One region of the Nocardiopsis sp. TRM 82005 genome, then DNA from elsewhere that is predicted to be linked to it. Evidence: predicted binding sites of a transcription regulator. Region 1 holds the regulator's gene; each other region holds the start of a gene.
The links. Region 1 encodes LexA, which represses DNA repair genes until DNA is damaged. Its sites were predicted from a motif close to TCGAACANNTGTTCGA; they were not measured.
Positions count from the first base shown of each region.

Region 2: uvrA (excinuclease ABC subunit UvrA) is a predicted target of LexA. The motif match lies at 3,221-3,236, and genes of this name have one in related genera.
Region 3: ruvC (crossover junction endodeoxyribonuclease RuvC) is a predicted target of LexA. The motif match lies at 2,967-2,982, and genes of this name have one in related genera.
Region 4: recA (recombinase RecA) is a predicted target of LexA. The motif match lies at 3,334-3,349, and genes of this name have one in related genera.

Region 1 is NZ_JBWDTQ010000021.1:78,234-83,564, forward strand. Features, by position in the region: gene AC0T5L_RS17480 (hypothetical protein) at 1-287, shown strand, start outside; gene AC0T5L_RS17485 (alpha/beta fold hydrolase) at 340-1,437, opposite strand; gene lexA (transcriptional repressor LexA) at 1,506-2,225, opposite strand; gene nrdR (transcriptional regulator NrdR) at 2,877-3,359, shown strand; gene AC0T5L_RS17500 (LAGLIDADG family homing endonuclease) at 3,509-5,331, shown strand, end outside.
Region 2 is NZ_JBWDTQ010000026.1:101,215-106,545, forward strand. Features, by position in the region: gene uvrA (excinuclease ABC subunit UvrA) at 128-2,962, opposite strand; gene AC0T5L_RS20930 (TerC family protein) at 3,291-4,310, opposite strand; gene AC0T5L_RS20935 (glycosyltransferase family 4 protein) at 4,687-5,331, opposite strand, start outside.
Region 3 is NZ_JBWDTQ010000016.1:67,270-72,600, forward strand. Features, by position in the region: gene AC0T5L_RS12855 (phosphoheptose isomerase family protein) at 1-21, opposite strand, end outside; gene AC0T5L_RS12860 (hypothetical protein) at 8-418, shown strand; gene AC0T5L_RS12865 (PPOX class F420-dependent oxidoreductase) at 695-1,120, opposite strand; gene AC0T5L_RS12870 (NAD(P)/FAD-dependent oxidoreductase) at 1,399-2,658, opposite strand; gene ruvC (crossover junction endodeoxyribonuclease RuvC) at 3,002-3,550, shown strand; gene ruvA (Holliday junction branch migration protein RuvA) at 3,601-4,221, shown strand; gene ruvB (Holliday junction branch migration DNA helicase RuvB) at 4,414-5,331, shown strand, end outside.
Region 4 is NZ_JBWDTQ010000010.1:28,611-33,941, forward strand. Features, by position in the region: gene AC0T5L_RS06640 (S9 family peptidase) at 1-1,396, shown strand, start outside; gene recX (recombination regulator RecX) at 1,497-2,081, opposite strand; gene recA (recombinase RecA) at 2,074-3,222, opposite strand; gene AC0T5L_RS06655 (DUF3046 domain-containing protein) at 3,381-3,575, opposite strand; gene AC0T5L_RS06660 (ATP-dependent helicase) at 3,654-5,331, shown strand, end outside.

The sequences.
Region 1 (5,331 bases):
CGGGCGGTGTCACGACGGCCGTCGACAACCTGGACACCACCACCTCTCAGCACGAGACCCGGGAGTTGGACGGGGTCGGTGACGAGGCGGTGACCTGGGTCCAGGGCGAGCCGTACACGAGCTCCTGCGTGGGCACACGGGTGTCCAACCTGTACCTGGAGACCTGCTACAGCGCGGCGGCCAGCTATGACGCGGCCGTGCCCGGCGACGAGGAGCGGATCACCGCGGGGGCCGAGGAACTCGCGCTGTCCGTGGTGGAGGCGCTGCCGGAGCCCGTGCCGGAGTAACGGGCCGGGGACGGGCGGGCGGCGGTACCCGGTCGCGCGCGGCGGAGGCGGGCTACCAGGCGCTGTCCAAGAACTCCTCCAGCGCCGGGGAGACCTCCTCGGCGAAGGGGCGCTCGGCGTCCAGGACGGTGGCGCCGGGCTTGTCCTCGTAGCGGCGGAGGATGTGGTCGGTGCCGGGGATGTCGACGCGCTCGGCGTCCTCCAATCCGGTCATCAGCCGGTCGACGTCCTCGCGGGAGACCTGGGCGTCCTCCTCACCCCACAGCACCAGCACGGGTGTGTCCTCGGGCAGCTGCTCGCCCAGCTCGACGGGGTCGAAGGAGTCCATGAAGGCCAGGAAGTCCTCGTTCGACGGGGAGTAGAGGCCCTGGACGTTCACCGTGTCGATATCCGTCGACCGGAGAGAGCGACCCGCCCTGATCGCCGCCCGTGCGGTGCGCGCGTCGGAGAGCGTCTCGACGGCCTGTCCCTCCTCGATCTGTCCCAGTCCTTCGGCCATGCGCACCTGCTCGGTGAGCTGCCGGTCGATCAGGTCCAGGTACCGGGTGCCGGGAGGGGTGGCCAGCACCAGGGCGGGGGGAGGGTGCTCCCCGTCGATGAGCTCGTGGGAGCGCAGCGCGTAGAGGGCGCCCTCGCTGTGCCCGACGACCACCACACGCCCGGGGTCCACCTCGGGCTGGGAGACGAGTTCGTCGTAGGCCGCCGCGACCTGCTCGTCGAAGATCAGCGGATCCACCGGCTGGGCCTCGCCTTCGGACGCCGCGGGCTCGAAGCCGGGTCCGCTGCCGTACTTGTCGTAGCGCAGTGAGGCGACCCCGGCGTCGGCGAGCACCCGGGACAGGTTCCAGTTGGTGTTGGCGTCGGGGCGCATGCTGCTGTTGCCGTCGCGGTCGGTGGGACCGCTGCCGGAGATGATCAACGCGCCCGGAACGCCGCCGGAGACGTCCTCCGGCGCACGGAAGCTCGCGGACACCTCGTGCCCGCCGCCCCGGAAGGTCAGTTCCCGTTCGGTACCGCCGGCGCCCGGTGCCCCGGCGGTCCCCTCGCTCTCCGGTGCGGGAGCGCAGGCGGTGGACAGCAGGACGGCGGTGGCTCCGCCGACCAGCGCGGTGCGCCAGCGGGCAGCAGGGGAAGAAGCAGGCGTGAACACGCCCACAGCCTAACGGGAAGCGCCCCCGGACCGTTCGGGGGAACGGGCCGGGGGATGCGCCGGAACGCTCAGACGCGGCGCATGACCGCGACGACCTTACCGAGGATGGTGGCGGCGTCACCGTTGATGGGCTCGTATGCCTCGTTGCGAGGCATCAGCCACACGTGGCCGTTCTCCTCACGGCGCAGCACCTTGACGGTCGCCTCCTCGTCCAGCAGGGCCGCCACGATTTCGCCGTTGTCGGCGTCCGGCTGCTGACGGACCACCACCATGTCGCCGTCGGCGATCGCGGCGTCGGTCATCGAGTCACCGACGACGGTGAGCATGAACAGGCGTCCCTCACCGACCAGCTGGCGGGGCAGGGCGAGCACGTCCTCCACCGACTCCTCGGCCAGGATCGGACCACCTGCGGCGATCCGGCCGATCAGCGGTACGGCCGCGGCACGCGAGGGGTCGAGGTCCTCGGGGGTCACGGCCGTACCGCTGACGCGGCCGGGGGTACGCAGCTCCACCGCGCGCGGACGGTTCTGGTCGCGGTGCAGGTAGCCCTTGCGCTGGAGCACCTTGAGCTGGTGCGCCACGCTGGACGGGCTGGACAGGCCGACCGCTTCCCCGATTTCCCTTATGGACGGGGGGAAGCCCCTCTCCCGTACATAGCGCTGGATGCAGTTCAGCACGCTCTGCTGGCGCGCGGTGAGCTTGGGGGCTTCGGGCGTGGACCCGCCCGTGTTCTCCACTGGTGCGAGAACGGTGGCGGTGTCTGCGGCTCCGGGATTCTCCTCCGGCACGGCCGGGCCTCCTCGGCATTCGGTTCGATCAGGGCCTGCTTGCGTGACTGGCCACCGTCGGCCCGCGACCGCGCCGACCTGGGCGTCCGCGTGATGGCGAAACCAGCGTGAAATCAGGGTCAACTTTAGTCGTTGCGCACGGTGATATCAAACAAGCGTTCGAGGACGGGACAATTGCTCCGCGCCTTTCCGCGGCCAATTTCCCGCCCGTACTTATGTGTGTACACGCGTTCACGCCGCGTTGTCCCCAAAATGCGCGAACACGTGTCCGCGGGGCTGGTTTTGGTGGGATGCGGAAGGCATCTTCCCTGTTGTCGGTCCGACCGAAATCCCGACGGCGCAGCGGTTTCGGGTGCCACGGGCTATCTCGATTCGCGGCCGGGGCGGTCATCGGCGCTATCCTGGACCGCGGCGCCGGGCACCCCGCGAGAGCCGACGGGTGCCGAGCCCCCGTCCTTCCGCCGCCCTCGTCCCCGCGGCCGTGTGGTTGCTCACCGTGTCGGAACACGCCTCTGCCAAGGTTGCGTCATGCGACGCAGGCCTCTAAGTTCGACCACAACATCTGGTGTTGCGGCAGAGGCGGTTGCCCAGAAGTTGTGGTTTAGTGGTACCTAAGGGTTGTCGTTCGGTGAGAGAAGCAGGTGAACCAGGGTGCACTGTCCGTTCTGCCGCCATCCGGACACCAGGGTGATCGACAGCAGGTCCACCGACGACGGCGCGGCCATCCGGCGCCGCCGGTCCTGCCCCGTCTGCGAGCGCAGGTTCACCACCCAGGAGACCGTCCTGCTGATGGTCGCCAAGCGCTCCGGGGTCACGGAGCCCTTCAGCCGGACCAAGATCATCGCCGGGGTGCGTCGGGCCTGTCAGGGCCGTCCGGTCTCCGAGGACGCCCTCGCCAAACTCGGCCAGCAGGTCGAGGAGGAGATCCGCGGTCGCGGTCTGGCCGAGGTCCCGGCCCACGAGATCGGCCTGGCCATCCTCGGCCCGATGCGCGAACTCGACGAGGTCGCCTACCTGCACTTCGCCAGCGTCTACCGCGGCTTCGAGAGCCTCGCCGACTTCGAGTCCGAGATCGCCAGCCTGCGCAGGGACCGCGAGCCCGAGCCCGACACCCGGACCAGCATCACCGGGTAGCGCCTCCCCGCGGCCGGGGGGCGGACCGCGGGCGGGGCGCCGCCCCGAGCCGGGCCCGGAGGAGGACACGTCCGGTCCCGCACCATCCCACGAGAAGGACGCCGCGCACGGTCGGCAGGCCGTGCCCACGAGGTAGGGGAGACTCCGCGATGACGGAAACCGTCAGCGGCCCGACAGGACGCAAGGGCAAGGGGAGCCGCAAGGGGATGAAGATGAAGCGTGTCTTCACCTCCCCGGGAGTTCACCCCTACGACTCCCTGGAATGGGAGCGCCGCGACGTCGTCATGACCAACTGGCGTGACGGCACGGTCAACTTCGAACAGCGCGGTGTGGAGTTCCCCGCCTCCTGGTCGATGAACGCCACACAGATCGTGGCGAGCAAGTACTTCCGTGGCGCGGTCGGCACCCCTGAGCGCGAGTGGAGTCTCAAGCAGCTCATCGACCGCGTCGTCGGCGCCTATACCGCGACCGGCCGCGAGCACGGCTACTTCGCCTCCGACGACGACGCCGAGGTCTTCGACCACGAGCTCAAGTACGCCCTCGCCCACCAGCTGTTCAGCTTCAACTCACCGGTGTGGTTCAACGTCGGCACCGCCTCGTCGCAGCAGGTCAGCGCGTGCCAGCCCTACGACGCGATGGTCAGCACTCCGGCCGGACTCGTGCCTATCGGCGAACTCGTGGAGAAGGACGCCGTCGGCACCAAGGTCTACGACGCGCACGGTCTGACCCGTGTCGTGGCGACCAAAGCGAACGGCGTCAAGGATGTTCTGCGCCTCCACACCAAGGCTGGTTACGCCCTTGACGTCACGTCGGACCACCTGGTGTGGAAGGCGACCGGGGACGCACTCGACCAAGGACGCTTCCTTCCTGCGGGGGGACTCCGTCCTGGCGACAAGGTGCAGTGGCACCGGCGCGAGGCCTTCGGTGAGTCCGAGATCCGTTCGCAGGACGTCGCGGAGGCGGCGCTCGCGGGATGGCTCCAGGCCGACGGATTCGTTGGGCGGTACGAGGGCACGAACAAGTCCTTGACCATCGAAGCGATGACCGCTACGCCAGCGGAACTGGAGTGGGTCACCTCCGCATTGGACAACGTGCTTCCCGGAGTGCACCGCAAGGAGACCCGTGTCAGGACCCAGGACGACACCCTGGACTGCCGACGGACCAGGCTCTACGGGAACTGTCTCAGCGACTTCGTTGAGCGCTGGGGACTGCGTGTGCGCGGCACGGATATGGAGGTCCCGGAATTCCTGTTCACCGCCCCTCTGCCGGTTGTGCGCGGATACCTGCGCAGCCTCTTCCAGGCGGAGGGCTATGTCTCCGATCGGGAGAGCTCGACCCTCCTCGGACTGGACATGATCTCCGAGAAGCTGGTCAGAGGAGTCCAGCAGCTGCTTCTCCGATTCGGAATCTTCTCCCGGGTGCGCCGGAAGCCGGAGCCCAGGGAGAACCGCCACGATCTTTGGGCGTTGGGGATCCAGGCCCTGGGAGAGCGGGACGCGTTCCACGCCAGGATCGGTTTCTTGGACGAACGCAAGGCGCTCAAACTGGAGCAGAGCCTGGGAAGGCCGGGCCTCGCGGCCAAGGAGACCAAGCGCCTGGAGATCGCACGTATCGAGAACCTCGGCGCCATGGAGGTCTACGACATCCAGACCGAGAGCGGTGAGTACCTCTCGGGGAGCCTTCGCGTACACAACTGCTTCATCCTGTCCGTGGACGACACCATGGAGTCGATCCTGGACTGGTACAAGGAGGAGGGGACCATCTTCAAGGGCGGGTCCGGCGCGGGTGTGAACCTGTCGCGCATCCGCTCCAGCAAGGAGCTGCTCTCCTCGGGGGGCACCGCTTCGGGCCCCGTCTCCTTCATGCGCGGTGCCGACGCCTCGGCCGGGACCATCAAGTCCGGCGGTGCCACCCGCCGTGCGGCCAAGATGGTCGTCCTGGACGTCGACCACCCCGACATCGGGGAGTTCGT
Region 2 (5,331 bases), on a different contig from region 1:
CCTACTCACCCGGGACATATGCCTTGACCGCGCCAACCCGCTGTGGCCCGGAACGAACGTGCTTGACGCGAGGGGCCCGCCCCGCACCGGCTCCCGGTGCGCGACGGGCCCCGACGGCTCTGGGCCGCTAGAGCATCTTGGCCAGGAACTGCCCGGTGTAGGAGTCTGCGACCGCCGCGACCTCCTCGGGGGTGCCCTCCGCGACGACCCTGCCGCCACCGGAGCCACCCTCGGGACCCATGTCGATGACGTGGTCGGCGGTCTTGATGACGTCGAGGTTGTGCTCGATGATGATCACCGTGTTACCGGTGTCGGTCAACCGGTTGAGCACTCCCAGCAGTTTGCGGATGTCCTCGAAGTGCAGGCCGGTGGTGGGCTCGTCGAGCACGTACACCGTCCGCCCGGTGGACCGGCGCTGCAGCTCGGAGGCGAGCTTGACCCGCTGCGCCTCGCCGCCGGAGAGCGTGGTGGCGGGCTGGCCCAGCCGCACGTACCCCAGACCGACGTCCACCAGGGTCTGTAGATGGCGGCGGATGGCGTTGATCGGCTCGAAGAACTCCAGCGCCTCGGAGATGGGCATGTTGAGCACCTCGGAGATGTTCTTGCCCTTGTACCGGACCTGGAGGGTCTCCCGGTTGTACCGGGCGCCGTGGCACACCTCGCAGGGCACGTAGACGTCGGGCAGGAACTGCATCTCGATCTTGAGCGTGCCGTCTCCGGCGCAGGCCTCGCAGCGGCCGCCCTTGACGTTGAAGGAGAAACGGCCCGGCATGTAGCCGCGGGTCTTGGCGTCGGTGGTCTGCGCGAACAGCTTGCGGACGTGGTCGAAGACACCGGAGTAGGTGGCCGGGTTGGAGCGCGGGGTCCGCCCGATGGGGCTCTGGTCCACGTGCACGACCTTGTCGACCCTGTTCATGCCGTTGACCCGCAGGTGGCGTCCGGGCACGTTGCGCGCGCCGTTGAGCTCCTTGGCCAGCGCCTTGTACAGGATCTCGTTGACCAGGGTGGACTTGCCCGAGCCGGACACGCCGGTGACGGCGGTGAGGACCCCCAGCGGGAAGGTGACGTCGACGCCGCCGAGGTTGTTCTCGCGGGCTCCCCTGACCACCATCTCGTGTCCGCGGGTGAGGGGGCGTCGGGTTCCGGGCACCTCGATACTGCGCCGTCCGGCCAGGTAGTCACCGGTCAGCGACTCGGAGGAGGTGAGCAGCTCGTCCACGATCCCCGAGACCACGACGTGGCCGCCGTGCTCGCCCGCGCCGGGGCCGATGTCGACCACCCAGTCGGCGGCGCGGATGGTGTCCTCGTCGTGTTCGACGACGATGAGCGTGTTACCGATGTCCCGCAGACGTTGCAGGGTCTCCATCAGGCGGGCGTTGTCGCGCTGGTGCAGGCCGATGGAGGGCTCGTCCAACACGTAGAGCACGCCCACCAGGCCGGAGCCGATCTGGGTCGCCAGGCGGATGCGCTGGGCCTCACCGCCGGAGAGCGAACCGGAGGAGCGGGCCAGGCTCAGGTAGTCCAGTCCCACGTCGAGCAGGAAGCCCATACGGGCGTTGATCTCCTTGAGTACCTGGGCGGCGATGACCATGTCGCGGTCGGAGAGCTGGAGGCCGGCCAGGAAGGCGGCGCTCTCGCTGAGCGGCATCTCGGCGACCTCGGCGATGGACATGCCGCCCACGGTCACGGCCAGCATGACCGGCTTGAGGCGGCTCCCCCCACAGGTGGGGCAGGGCACCGTGCGCATGTACCCCTCCAGCCGCTCGCGGCCGTAGTCGCTCTCGGTCTCGGAGTGGCGGCGCTTGACCCAGGGGATGACGCCCTCGAACTCGGTGTAGTAGGAGCGGTGGCGCCCGTACCGGTTGCGGTAGGAGACGTGCACCTGGGTGGCGTGCCCCTCCAGCAGGGCCTTGCGGGCGCGGCGCGGCAGCTTCTCCCAAGGGGTGTCCAGGTCGAAGCCCACGGCCTCGCCCACCGCCTTGAGGATGCGCTCCCAGTAGCCGCTGTTGGGCCCGCTCGACCAGGGGCCGATGGCGCCCTCGGCCAGGGTCCTCTCCGGGTCGGGGACCAGCAGGTCGGGGTCGACCTCCAAGCGGGTTCCCAGGCCCGCGCAGTCGGGGCAGGCACCGTAGGGGGCGTTGAAGGAGAAGGAGCGCGGTTCGAGCTGTTCGAAGGACAGGTCGTCGTAGGGGCAGTACAGGTGCTCGGAGAAGACCTTCTCGCGTTCGGAGTCATCGGCGTCCACGTCCACGAAGTCCAGGACGATGGTGCCCCCGGCCAGTTTGAGGGCCGTCTCGACGGAGTCGGTCAGGCGCCCGCGCGCGGAGGGCTTGACGGTGAGGCGGTCCACGACCACGGCGATGTCGTGCTTGTCGTAGCGGCCCAGCTTGGGCGCCTCGTCCAGGCGGACGGCCCGCCCGTCCACGACGGCCCGGGTGTAGCCCTTGGACTGCAGGTCCTTGAAGAGTTCGACGTACTCGCCCTTGCGCCCGCGCACGACGGGGGCGAGTACCTGGAAGCGGGTACCCTCCTCCATCTCCAGGACGCGGTCCACGATCTGCTGGGGTGTCTGCCGGGCGATCTCGCGGTGGCACTCCGGACAGTGCGGAACGCCCACACGCGCCCACAGCAGGCGCAGGTAGTCGTAGACCTCGGTGATGGTGCCGACGGTGGAGCGCGGGTTGCGGCTGGTGGACTTCTGGTCGATGGACACCGCCGGCGACAGGCCCTCGATGAAGTCCACGTCCGGCTTGTCCATCTGGCCCAGGAACTGGCGGGCGTAGGCCGACAGGGACTCGACGTAGCGGCGCTGTCCCTCGGCGAAGATCGTGTCGAAGGCCAGCGACGACTTGCCCGAGCCGGACAGGCCGGTGAACACGATCAGGGAGTCGCGCGGCAGGTCCAGCGAGACGTCCTTGAGGTTGTGCTCGCGGGCTCCCCGGACTACCAGTTGTTCGACCATCGAGTGAGACATCCTTCGGCATTGGCGCACAGGACGCGGCCCCGTCACGTGACGTCGGCTGACCCGTGTGTGACTTCGCGGTATGGCGGTCGAAGGCCTCCCGGCGACCGCCTCGGCCTCGGAGGCGGGCCGCTGAGGGGGATGTGGGGGGAGGCGCACGGCTCCCCGTTCAGACTAACGACCGCCGACGACGGTTTCTTCCACCTCGCAAAAGTGGTGGCACCCCGGCGCCGGAGCGCCAGAGTGCCACCACTATAGACGAACGGTTGTTCGAAACCAGCCGTTTCTCGGGATGTCGCACGGAGCGGACTCGACCGTCCGCCCGGTATCAGGAGCGATCAGCCGTGGAGTCCTTTTCGACCTTCGCCGCGGCGTCGTTGCGGTCGTCCAGCCGGGACTTGAGCAGGCTGCCGATGATGGTGACCGCCATGATGCCGACGATGACGGTCAACGACAGGCCGATACCGACCTCGGGCACGTGTACGCCGTTCTCGTGCAGGGCGTGCAGGATCATCTTCGCGCCGATGAAGACCATGATCGCCGACAGGCCCCAGCTGATGTAGGCCAGGCGGTCCATCAGACCGGCCAGCAGGAAGTACAGCTGGCGCAGGCCCAGCAAGGCGAACGCGTTGGCGGTGAAGACGATGTAGGCGTCCTGGGTCAGGCCGAAGATCGCCGGGATGGAGTCGACGGCGAAGACCAGGTCGATGACACCGATGGCGACGATGACCAGCAGCATCGGCGTGACGTGGCGCTTGCCGTCGATGTTCGCGGTGAGCTTGGCACCGTGGTAGTCACTGCTCACCGGCCAGAAGCGCTTGACCAGCCGCACCACCGGGGTCTGCGTGAAGTCCTTGTCCTCCTCGTCGTCCTTCACGTGGTCACGGACGATCTTGTAACCGGTGTAGATGAGGAAGGCGCCGAACAGGTAGAAGACCTCGCTCCAGGCGTTGATCACCTGGGCACCGAGGACGATGAAGATACCGCGCATGACCAGCGCGATCACGATGCCGACGAGCAGAACCTCGTGCTGGTACTTCTTGGGCACCGCGAAGGAGCCCATCAGCAGGTAGAACACGAAGAGGTTGTCTATGCTCAGGCTCTTCTCGGTGACGAACCCGGCGAAGTACTCGGCCCCGACGGCCCCGCCGCCGAAGTACCAGACACCGAAACCGAACACGATCGCGATGCCGATATAGAAGACCGCCCACCAGGCGGCCTGCTTCATGCCGAACTCCTGGGGACCCTTCTTCTTGTTCCAGGGATGGTCCACGATGGCGAGGTCGATCACCAGGATGATGATCATGGCGCCGATGGTGGCACCCCACACCCACAAGGGAACGTTCACGGGCGGTCTCTCCTCCGGTCAGTGCGCGCGAGCCGTGTGCACGCACGTCGAACTACCGGAGGTCTCTCCCGCTCACACAGTGGTGCTGTGAGCCGACGGCACCGGGAGAACGACTCTGTACTCCGTGATGACGACACCGCCGCGACAGGGATACTCCCCTCACGTGTCAGGCCAGGATACCGGTGAATCGCAGTGAGCCGCGCACACCGGACCGAGAGTAAGGATGTCATCAAAACCCTCGCGGCGGAAGTCGCGGCGGCGATGGTCTTCACCTCACCCGGGCGATACCCGCACCACTCCCGCGAGCCACGGGGCCAAGCGGGCCGGGACCGGTGGCCAAGGGCCCGAACCGGGCCCCTCCCCCGTGCGCCCCGGTTCAACACCGCAGCACTGACTTGTACACCCCGGTCGCCGCCTCCACCGCGTCCTCCTCGGTCGGCAGGGACTTGGCCGCCTCGCGCGAGCGCGCCCGCATGTCCTCGGCCAGCGCGGGATCGTCCAGCACCCGTCCCACCCCGGCCGCGAACGCCGCGGGATCCCCCGGAGGCACCATCAGGACCGTCCCCTCGTACAGGTCCGGGATACCGCCGACCCGGGTGGCCACCACGGGCAGCCCCGCGCGCAGCGCCTCCATGATCACCAGGGACGGACCCTCCCACTGGCTGGTGAGGCAGAACACGTCCGCGGCCGCCAGCAGGTCCGCCACGTCCGAGCGGTACCCCAGCATACGCACGTCGGCGCGCATCTCCGCGGCCGTGTCGTGCAAGCGCCCCCACAGGGGTCCGTCCCCGGCGATGGCCACCACGGGCTCGGGCCTGCGGTCGGTGATGGCGGGCGCCGCGTCCAACAGCATGTCCAGCCCCTTCTGCTCGGCCAGACGGGCGACGGTCAACAGCAGCGGCCGCTCCGGCCGCACCGCCAGATCGGCCCGTGTGGCCTCGCGCCCGTTCAGCGGCGTACCGGTCTCGGGCGCGGCCACCACCGCCAGCCGGGCGTCCCGGGCCCCGGCGGCGCGCAGCCG
Region 3 (5,331 bases), on a different contig from region 1:
GTCGCTGGTGACCGACGCCACCCGGCATCCGGCGGCGGAGGCGTTGCGGGCGATGCTGGTGACTGAGGGGTGGCTCCAGAACCGCTACGAGCAGGTCGCCGGGTCCCATCGCCGGTGTGGTCACGGCCTGGGCGACGTAGGCCTGGAAGCCCATGTGCGTCAGGCGCATCGCGGAGGAGTCCACCGCGAGTTTGGAGCGTCCGGCATCCAGTGTGGCGATGCGCCGGGCAGCGAGCAGTTCGTCGATGAGGAGAGCGGCCTGATCAGGATCGACCATCCTCAGTGTCACGTCGATCTCACCGGTGATCCGCTCGCGGGCCGCGGAGAACACCTTCGAGTGCCTGGGGGAAGGGTGGGGGACGGAAGAGCCTGGTCGCTGTGCTTCATCCGGATTCTGGCGGATCATGGATTCACCTGAGAACGTGATATCGGTTCTTACGGTTCAGGCTATGTGCTCATGGTCCGGCATGAAGGACAAAAAGGTGTGCCCTTTCCACTGCAGAAGTGTTTCTCTTATTCGGTTAATGCGGACGTAGGCGTTTTTCTCGATACTCGAGGGAGATGGTGCGTCCTGTGGTGGGACGGGTGCGCGCGGACATCGGAGACCGTCACGACGGGGTCCGCGAGGCCGCGGCGGGCCGCGCCCCGATCGGTCCGGCCTGTGCGCCGGTACACGGGCCGGAGTGCCCCGAGGTCAGTCGAGCATGTCGAAGGCGGCGATCACTTTGGTCGGCCGCACACGGACCGTGAGCTCTCCGGGTCCGCCGTTGCGCTGCCCGAACTCCTCGGCCTGCTCCGCGCCCACGTAGCGATGGGCGATCTCGGTAGCGGTGCGCACCAGCTCGTCGGGGTCCTCGGAGACGCTGGCCTCACCCTGGACCTGGACGAAGGCGTAGGGCGGCTCCGGCAGGTCGACGGTGAGCGTCACGCGTGGATCGCGGGCGATGGAGCGGCCCTTCGCGGTGCCGCTCCCGGTGTTGAAGACGATTTCGCCGTCCTCGACGGTGAACCACACCGGTACCGCCAGTGGCCGCCCGTCCGAGGCGGTGTAGGCGAGCATGCCGGTGCGGGTGCCCTGGAGAAGGAAGTCGCGGACGCGGGGATCGGTAAGAGAAGCCACGCGCTCAACCTAGTGCGCGTTCGCGGACTCCTCCAGCGAGACACGACGCCACCGGGACAACCGCGGCCCCAGGAGCGCGGGGAGGAGACGCGGTCGTGGGAGCACGTCGCCACGGTCACGGGAACCCCGTGCCAGCCGCTGGACTCCTCGCCCCGGAGCATCCCCGGCAACGCTCCCGTCCGACAGTGTCGTTCCACCAGCCTCATCCACTCCTCCAAGGGGTGAGCACCGGGGCCCGGGCCCGCCTCGTACGCTAAGCGCCCGATCAGCGTTTCCCCTCAGCGCAGGGGATCGAGGGCGCGCAGCTCCTCGGGGCGCTCCCCGGTGGCGATCTGCTCGGCGAGCAGCCGCCCGGTGACCGGTCCGTGGGTGAGCCCCCACATGCCATGCCCGCCAGCCATGTACACGCCGGGCGCACGGGTCGCCCCGACCAGGGGCACACCGTCGGGGGTGACCGGACGGGGACCGACCCACTCGTCGGTGCGGCCGTCCCACTCCACACCCGACAGGTAGGAGCGGGCGGAGGCGGTCACGGCCTCGACGCGCCGGTGGTCCAGGACCGAGCCGGGACGGCGGAACTCCATCGTTCCCGCCACCCTCAGGGCCCCCTGGTAGGGCGTGCACGCCACCCGGGCCTCGGGGAGGTAGACCGGGCCGGGCACGGATTCACGGGCGGGGACGGTGAAGGAGTAGCCCCGGCCCGCGCGGACCTGGGTGCGCACACCGTGGGCACGGGCGAGCCCGTCGAACCAGGCGCCGTTGGACACCACGACGGCGTCCGCGGGCAGCGGCTCGTCCTCGGAGGAGGTCGTGATGACCGTGCCGCCGCCGGCGCGGACGTCGACGGCCTCGAACCCGCCGCGGATCTCCCCGCCGCGTTCGAGCACGGACCGGGCCAGGTTCCTGACCAGCGTGCCCGGGTCGACGTAGCGCTGTCCGTCCAGACGCACGGCCGCACCGATGCGCTCGGAGGCCTGGGGCAGCGCCTCGCGCACCTGGTCACCTGTGAGTGCGCTGTAGTCCACGTGCAGGCCGGAGCGGGTGACGCGTCGCAGCTCCCGCAGCAGACCGGTCGCCGCGCCCGGTGAGCGGAAGAGCGCGGTGATGGGTGCGTCCACCATGGTCGTGTGCACACCGCCCTTGGCCAGGAGGTCGAACGCGTCCAGGCACGCGGTGTTCAGCGGCAGGTTGGCACGCATGGCCCGGTCCCACGCGCCCCACCGGCAGTGGGCGGCGAAACGGGCGAGGAACAGCCACAGCTCGGGGTCGAGGGTGGCCGGAACCGACAGCGGGGCGGCGGGGTCCAGGAGGGAACGGATGCCGTAGCGCAGGACCCCGGGTTCGTTCAGGGGCAGGGCCAGCGCGGGGGAGAGCCACCCGGCGTTGCCCCAGGACGAACCCGAGCCGACGTCGTCCCGGTCGACCACGGTGACGTGTACGTCGTGCTCCTGGAGGAACCACGCCGTCGAGAGCCCGACGATCCCAGCCCCCACGACCAGCACCTTCCGTGTGCGGCCGTCGAGCCCCGTGTCCGCCATTCCCGCGTCTCCCCCCTCGGATATCCGTGCTTCCAGCCACCAGTCTGCTTGACGACTCCAAAGCAGGGCTTGTTGAAAACAGACAAAGAGCTTTCCCCTGTTTGTGCTCATCGACCAAGGAGGAGGGATGGTGCGGCCCTGCCCCGCGTCGGGGCCCGAGAACGGTACTGTCCCCAGGGCACCGCCGAAGGTGGAAGGCTGGGGGCAGGCGGATCGTGTTCTCCGGACCGCGCCGGCCACCGGTCGACCGTTCACGGACACACCTGATCGGTCCGACGCCGAGGGTCGGTGCCCACCGCTAGCATGGTGCGAACTGGCGTTCGATAAGATGAGGGTGAAACGCGTGCGCGTGTTGGGGATCGACCCGGGACTGACCCGGTGCGGTATCGGTGCCGTCGAGGGCTCCATCGGCCGACCGCTCACCCTGCTCGGCGCCGACGCCGTTCGCACCAGCGCCGACACCGACCTGCCCCAGCGGCTGGTGGGCATCGAGCGCGGGATCGATGAGTGGCTGGACCACTACCGGCCCGACGCCGTCGCGGTCGAGCGCGTCTTCGCCCAGCACAACCTCAGCACCGTCATGGGCACCGCTCAGGCGAGCGGCATCGCCCTGGTCTGCGCGGCCCGCCGTGGTCTGCCCGTGGCCATGCACACTCCCAGCGAGGCCAAAGCCGCCATCACCGGCAACGGCCGCGCCGACAAGGCGCAGGTCGGCTCCATGGTGGCGCGTATCCTCGGACTCGACGGACCTCCCAGGCCCGTCGACGCCGCTGACGCCGTCGCCCTGGCCATCTGCCACATCTGGCGAGGCGGGGCCCAGACCCGCGTCGCCCAGGCCCAACAGGATTTCGCCCGCAAGGTGGAACTGGCCCGCCGTACCCGCGGCCGGTAATCCCTCGCCCCCAGGAAGGAGAAGGGCACCGTCCCCGGTGCCCACACGAGATGATCGCGTTCCTCACCGGCCGGGTGGCCGCACGTGGCGCGAGCAGCGCCGTGATCGACGTCGGCGGGGTCGGCATGACAGTGCAGTGCACCCCCTCCGCGCTGTCCCGCCTGCACGTGGGCGAGACCGGTACCGTCGCCACCAGCCTCGTCGTCCGAGAGGACTCCCTGACCCTGTTCGGGTTCGCCGACGACGACGAGAAGCACCTGTTCGATCAGTTGCAGACCGCTTCGGGCGTCGGTCCTCGCCTGGCCCTGGCCATGCTCGCCGTCCACAGCCCTTCCAGCCTGCGCCACGCCGTGTCCACCGAGGACACCGCCGCTCTCACCCGCGTGCCCGGTATCGGCAAGAAGGGCGCCCAGCGCATCGTCCTGGAACTGCGCGGCAAGCTCGACGCACCCGTGCTCACCGACGGCACCCTCCCCGGCACCGAGGCCGAGGCGCCCGGGGGCGAGTCCAACGGAGCCTGGCGCGGCCAGGTCGTCTCCGGCCTGACCAGCTTGGGCTGGTCGGCCAAGGACGCCGAAGCCGCGGCCTCGGCCGTGGCCGCCGAGGCCAAGGAGACCGACGACGTCGCCGTCCTGCTGCGCAGCGCCCTGCGCAGTCTCAGCCGCGCCTAGGTCGTTCTTGGAACGTTTCGTGCTCGTGGAGTGTCGGCTACGCCGGCAGAGACGAAAGCATCCGAGAGCACTCCCTAGGGGAAAGGAGTACCCGTGTACCACTCCCACGAGGAACCTGCCGAACCCCTCCGCGGGTCCGCCCCGGAGGAGGACCCCGCCTACGAGCGCGAGGCGGTCTCGCCCGACGCCAGCATGGACGACCACCAGGTGGAGAGCGCGCTGCGCCCCCGCGTCCTGGACGAGTTCGTCGGCCAGGAGCGCGTGCGCGAACAGCTCTCCCTGGTGCTGCACAGCGCCCAACGGCGCAACCGGGCGCCCGACCACATCCTGATGTCCGGCGGTCCGGGCCTGGGCAAGACCACCCTGGCCATGATCATCGCCGCCGAGATCGGTGCTCCGCTGCGCATCACCTCCGGTCCGGCCATCGAGCGCTCCGGCGACCTGGCCGCGGTGCTCTCCAGCCTTCGGGAGGGCGAGGTGCTCTTCCTGGACGAGATCCACCGGATGGCCCGTCCCGCCGAGGAGATGCTCTACGTCGCGATGGAGGACTTCCGGGTCGACGTCATGGTCGGCAAGGGTCCCGGCGCCACCGCGATCCCTCTGGAGATCGCCCCGTTCACCCTGGTCGGGGCCACCACCCGGGCGGGCATGCTCCCCGCCCCCCTGCGCGACCGCTTCGGGTTCACCGCGCACATGGACTTCTACACCCCCGCGGAGCTGGAACTGATCCTGCACCGCTCGGCCGGTCTGCTCGGCGCGCCCCTGGCGGAGGACGCCGCCCGGGAGATCGCCGGGCGCTCGCGCGGCACGCCCCGGATCGCCAACCGGCTGCTGCGCCGGGTGCGCGACTACGCCGAGGTGCGCGGTGACGGCAGGTTGTCGCTGTCCACCGCCCGTGCCGCGCTTGAGCTGTACGAGGTGGACAGGCTGGGCCTGGACAGGCTGGACCGGGCCATCCTCGATGTACTGATGAACCGCTTCCGCGGCGGCCCGGTCGGACTGTCCACGCTGGCGGTCTCGGTGGGGGAGGAGGCCGAGACCGTGGAGGTCGTCGCCGAGCCCTTCCTGGTCAGGTCCGGCTTCCTGGCCCGCACCCCGCGCGGGCGGGTG
Region 4 (5,331 bases), on a different contig from region 1:
GCCGGGCTGGTGGAACCTGTACCAGGCTCGGTTGGCCGGACAGGCGATCGCGCTGTACCCGGCCGAGGAGGAGTTCCACGCGCCGCCGGGACGGCTGGGCAACCGGTCGTTCTGCGTACTGGACTCCGGTCGGCTCGTGACACTGCACGGGCACGCGGACATGACCCCGAGCGTGTACGACCCCGACACCCTGGACCTGGCACCGGTACGGACCGAACTGACCACGTGGTCGATGCTGGACACCGACGGACGCACCGCGGTGGCGGTGGCCTCGTCGCCGACCGAGCCGCAGTGCCTGGTGCGGCTGGACCCCGACTCGGGGAGTGTGGAGGTGCTGCGCCGGGCCGCTGAGGACGAGAGGCTGCCGGACGCCGCCTACCTGCCGGTTCCCCGGCAGGAGACGCTGCCGGGAAGGTACGGGGCACCGGTGCACGCGAACGTGTACCCGCCGACCAACCCCGATGTCGTGACGGACGGTCCCGCCCCGTACGTGGTGTGGGCGCACGGCGGACCGGTGTCAGCGAGCACACTGGAGTTCGATCTGGTCAAGTCCTACTTCACCAGCCGGGGCATCGGTGTGGTGGACGTCAACTACGGCGGTTCCACTGGATACGGACGCTCATACCGCAAACGCCTGCACAAGGAGTGGGGCGTGGCCGACGTGGAGGACTGCGTGGCCGCCGCGCGTGCGCTGGTGGAGCGCGGGGAGGCCGATCCGGAGCGGCTGGCCGTCCGCGGGCCCAGCGCGGGCGGGTACACGGCGCTGATGGCACTGACCGGGGACACGTTCGCGTGCGGGGTGTCCCTCTTCGGCGTGACGGACCTTCTGGGGTTCAGCGAGACCACGCACGACTACGAGTCCCGGTTCCTGGACTCCCTGGTGGGGATACTGCCGGGGTTCGCGGAACGGTACCGGGAGAGGTCGCCGGTCAACCGGGCCGGGGACATCGACGCACCGGTACTGCTGCTCCAGGGCCTGGAGGACAAGGTGGTGACGCCGGACCAGGCCACGGCGATGGCGACGGCGCTGGGGCGGCGCGAGGTGCCGTACGCGCTGCTGGAGTTCGAGGGAGAGGCACACGGGTTCACCGCGCAGGACGTGCGGATCCGATCGCTGGAGGCGGAGCTGGCCCTCTACGCGCGGGTGTTCGGGTTCGAGACGGACGCGGCGCCGCTGGAACTGGTGACCACCCCGCCGGAGCCACGCCCGGAGCCCGGGCCGGAGACCTCCACGGACGAAGCCGAACCGGTGGCCGGGAGCTCCGAAACCGCGGAAGGGGTGCCCGCGACGTCCGAAGCCGCAGGAGAGGTGCCCGCGACGCCCGAGGCCGTCGACGGTGGCGCGGAGGAAGCGCCGCGTCCCACCGGTGCCGAGGCCCCCGCCAGCTCCGAGTGAACCGGAGCGCGCACGGGCCCGCCACCACGTCTGTCCCGGCCGCGGTGCCCGGGAGGGCGCGGTCCCCCCGTCCGGGGGCGGCGTTCGCGAAGCGGACGGTTCAGAGGTCGGGCTCGTGCAGGTCGGCGTCCACGCCCTCGCGTTCGAGTTCCTCGCGGACCATCCGGTAGGACAGGCCCGACGAATAGCCCTTGCGGGCGAGCGCACCCAGGGTGCGGCGGACCCGGGTCTCCCTGTCCTTGCCCCGGCTGGCGGCCAGGCGGCGGCGGGCCAGGTCGCGGGCGGCCTCCTCCTCGTCCTGGTCGCTGAGCTCGCTGACGGCCTCCTGGACGGTGTCCTCCTCCACGCCGCGGGTGCGCAGCTCCCGGGCCAGCGCGCGGCGGGACAGGCGCCTGCCGTGGTGGCGGGAGGATACCCAGGCTTGGGCGAAGGCCGCGTCATCGATCAGTCCGGCCTCGCTGAACGTGCCCAGGACCGAGGTGATGACCTCCTCGGGGAACTCCCTGCGGTGCAGCGCCCGTTCCAGCTGGGCACGTGTGCGCGGGGAGTGGGTGAGCATCCGCAGGACCAGGGCCCGGGCCCTGGTCTCGGGATCCTCCCCGGACGGGCGCGGCCCGTCCGGGGAGGGGTCGTCCTGCGGGGCTCCGGAGCGGGGCCGACCCTGGGACCGGCTCCCCTCACGCATCCGTCGTGGGCGCCTTGGTGGGCTTGGCCGCGGCGCGCTTGGCGGGTGCCTTGGCGGAAGCCGTGTCCGCGGCCTCCTTGTCAGCGGCCGGTGCCGTGGCCTCCTTGGCGGTGTCGGCGGCCGGCCCGGAGGCGCTGTCGTCACCCTTGGCGGGCACGCCCAGCTTCTCCTTGATCTTCTTCTCGACCTCGTTGGCCACGTCGACGTTCTCGTTCAGGAAGGCGCGCGAGTTCTCCTTGCCCTGGCCCAGCTGGGTGCCGTCGTAGGTGTACCAGGCCCCCGACTTGCGCACGATGCCGTGTTCCACGCCCAGGTCGATGAGGCTGCCCTCCCGGGAGACGCCCACACCGTAGAGGATGTCGAACTCGGCCTGTTTGAAGGGCGGGGCCACCTTGTTCTTGACGACCTTGACGCGGGTGCGGTTGCCGACGGCGTCGGTGCCGTCCTTGAGCGTCTCGATACGGCGCACGTCCAGGCGCACCGACGAGTAGAACTTCAGCGCCCGGCCACCGGTGGTGGTCTCGGGCGAGCCGAACATCACGCCGACCTTCTCACGCAGCTGGTTGATGAAGATCGCGGTGGTGCCGGTCTGGTGCAGCGCACCGGCGATCTTGCGCAGCGCCTGGGACATCAGGCGGGCCTGCAAGCCGACGTGGCTGTCGCCCATCTCGCCCTCGATCTCGGCGCGGGGCACCAGGGCCGCCACGGAGTCGATGACGATGATGGAGATCGCGCCCGAGCGGATCAGCATGTCGACGATCTCCAGCGCCTGCTCACCGGTGTCCGGCTGCGAGAGCAGCAGGTTGTCGGTGTCGACGCCGATCTTCTTGGCGTACTCCGGGTCGAGCGCGTGCTCGGCGTCGACGAAGGCGGCGATACCGCCCATCTGCTGCGCGCCGGCCACCGCGTGCAGGGCGACGGTCGTCTTTCCGCTCGACTCGGGGCCGAAGATCTCGACGACGCGGCCCTTGGGGATGCCACCGATACCAAGGGCGACGTCAAGGGCGATCGCCCCGGTGGGGATCGCCTCGATCGGCGGACGGTCATCGTCTCCCAGACGCATGACGGAGCCCTTGCCGAACTGCCGCTCGATCTGGGCGAGTGCTGTGTCGAGAGCCTTGTCTCGGTCTCCGGATGCCACGGGATACCCCTGTTGTTGGGTCGATGCTTTTTTCTTCATGATGAGCACGACGCTACGCGGCCGGTACGACAATCGCGACGCCCCACGTCCGCCTGTGGATATCCACACTACCCGAACCTGTGTTCGATGTGATGTACGAAACGCGTGCTCGCGCGGGGTCAGCTCTTGAACACGGGGACGTCGAAGGCCTCGCACACGGCGCGCCACACCTCCTTGGCCCCTACTCCGTCGGCGAGCGCCTGCTGGACCGTGCGGGACCCGAGCCCCTCCAGGACGTGGTCCTGGGCCAGGCTTTGCGCGTAGGGCTCGCCGAACTGCTCGTGCATGTTGTTCCAGAAAACCGTGAGTCTCATCGGGCCCAGTATCGGTGATCAGCGCGTCCGCCTCGGTCCTTCCGGATTTCTGTCACCACCCCCGGGCACACTGGCGGCATGAGCCGTGCGCCACATCCCCTCGAACGCTTCGGACCGGCCACCCGCACCTGGTTCGAACAGGCCTTTCCCGCCGGCCCCACCCCCGCGCAGACCGGGGCCTGGGAGTCGGTCTCGCGGGGGAGGAACACGCTGGTGGTGGCCCCGACCGGCTCGGGAAAAACCCTGTCGGCCTTCCTGTGGTCGCTGGACCGGCTGATCTCGGCGCCGGTTCCCGAGGACCGGGCCCGCCGCTGCCGGGTGCTGTACGTGTCCCCGCTCAAGGCCCTCGCGGTGGACGTGGAGCGCAACCTGCGCGTCCCCCTGGCCGGGATCGCGGCCGCCGCCGAGGCGACGGGGCAGGACCCGCCCTCGGTCACCGTGGGGGTACGTACCGGCGACACCCCGGCCGACCAGCGGCGCAGGCTCGCCAGCCGCCCGCCGGACGTGCTCATCACCACACCCGAGTCGCTGTTCCTGATCCTGACCTCACGCGCCCGGGAGGGACTGGCCGGCGTGGAGACGGTGATCGTCGACGAGGTGCACGCACTCGCGGGCACCAAGCGCGGCGCGCACCTGGCGCTGAGCCTGGAGCGGCTGGACGCCCTGCTGGACCGCCCGGCGCAGCGGATCGGGCTGTCGGCGACCGTGCGTCCGCCAAAGGTGGTGGCCGAGTTCCTCGGCGGCGCCGACATCGTCTCGCCGCCCGACTCCCCCGGCATGGACCTGCGCGTGGTGGTGCCCGTCCCCGACATGGACGAACCCGATGCGCCGGGGACGTTGGAGGGGCACGGGACCGCGCCCGGCGGCGCCCGGGGCGGCGGGTCCCTGTGGCCCCACGTGGAGCTGCGGGTCCTGGACCTGGTCGAATCCCACCGGTCCACCATCGTCTTCACCAACGGCCGCCGTACCGCCGAGCGGCTGTGCGCCCGCCTCAACGACCTGTACGCCGAGCGGCACGGCCTGGAACTGCCGCCGGAGGAGGTACCCGCACGGGCCATCGCCCAGTCCGGGCAGAGCCGTGGCGGCGATCCGGTCGTCGCACGCGCCCACCACGGCTCGATGTCCAAGGGCGAGCGTGCGCTGATCGAGGACGACCTCAAGGCGGGTCGGCTGCGCTGTGTGGTGGCCACCTCCAGCCTGGAGCTGGGTGTGGACATGGGCGCGGTCGACCTGGTGGTCCAGGTGGCCTCTCCCCCGTCGGTGGCCAGCGGCCTCCAGCGGATCGGCCGGGCCGGACACCAGGTCGGCGGGACCTCGCGCGGGGTGTTCCTCCCCCAGTTCCGGGGCGACCTGCTGGCGACGGCCGTGGTGGTCGCGCGGATGCGCGCGGGCGGTATCGAGCGCCTGGAGATGTCGCGCGCCCCTCTGGACGTGCTGTCCCAGCAGATCGTGGCGATGGCCGCCGTGGACGACTGGCCGGTGGCTGAGCTGGCCGCTCTGGTGCGGCGGGCCGCGCCCTTCTCCGACCTGACCGGCCCGGTACTGGAGTCGGTCCTGGACATGCTCTCGGGCCGCTACCCGTCGGACGAGTTCGCCGAGCTGCGCCCGCGCCTGGTGTGGGACCGGGAGACCGACGTGGTGAGGGGACGTCCGGGTGCGCAGCGGCTGGCCGTGGTCAGCGGCGGCACCATTCCGGACCGGGGCATGTACGGGGTACACCTGGTCTCCGGGGACGCGGCCTCCGCGCGGGGGCGGG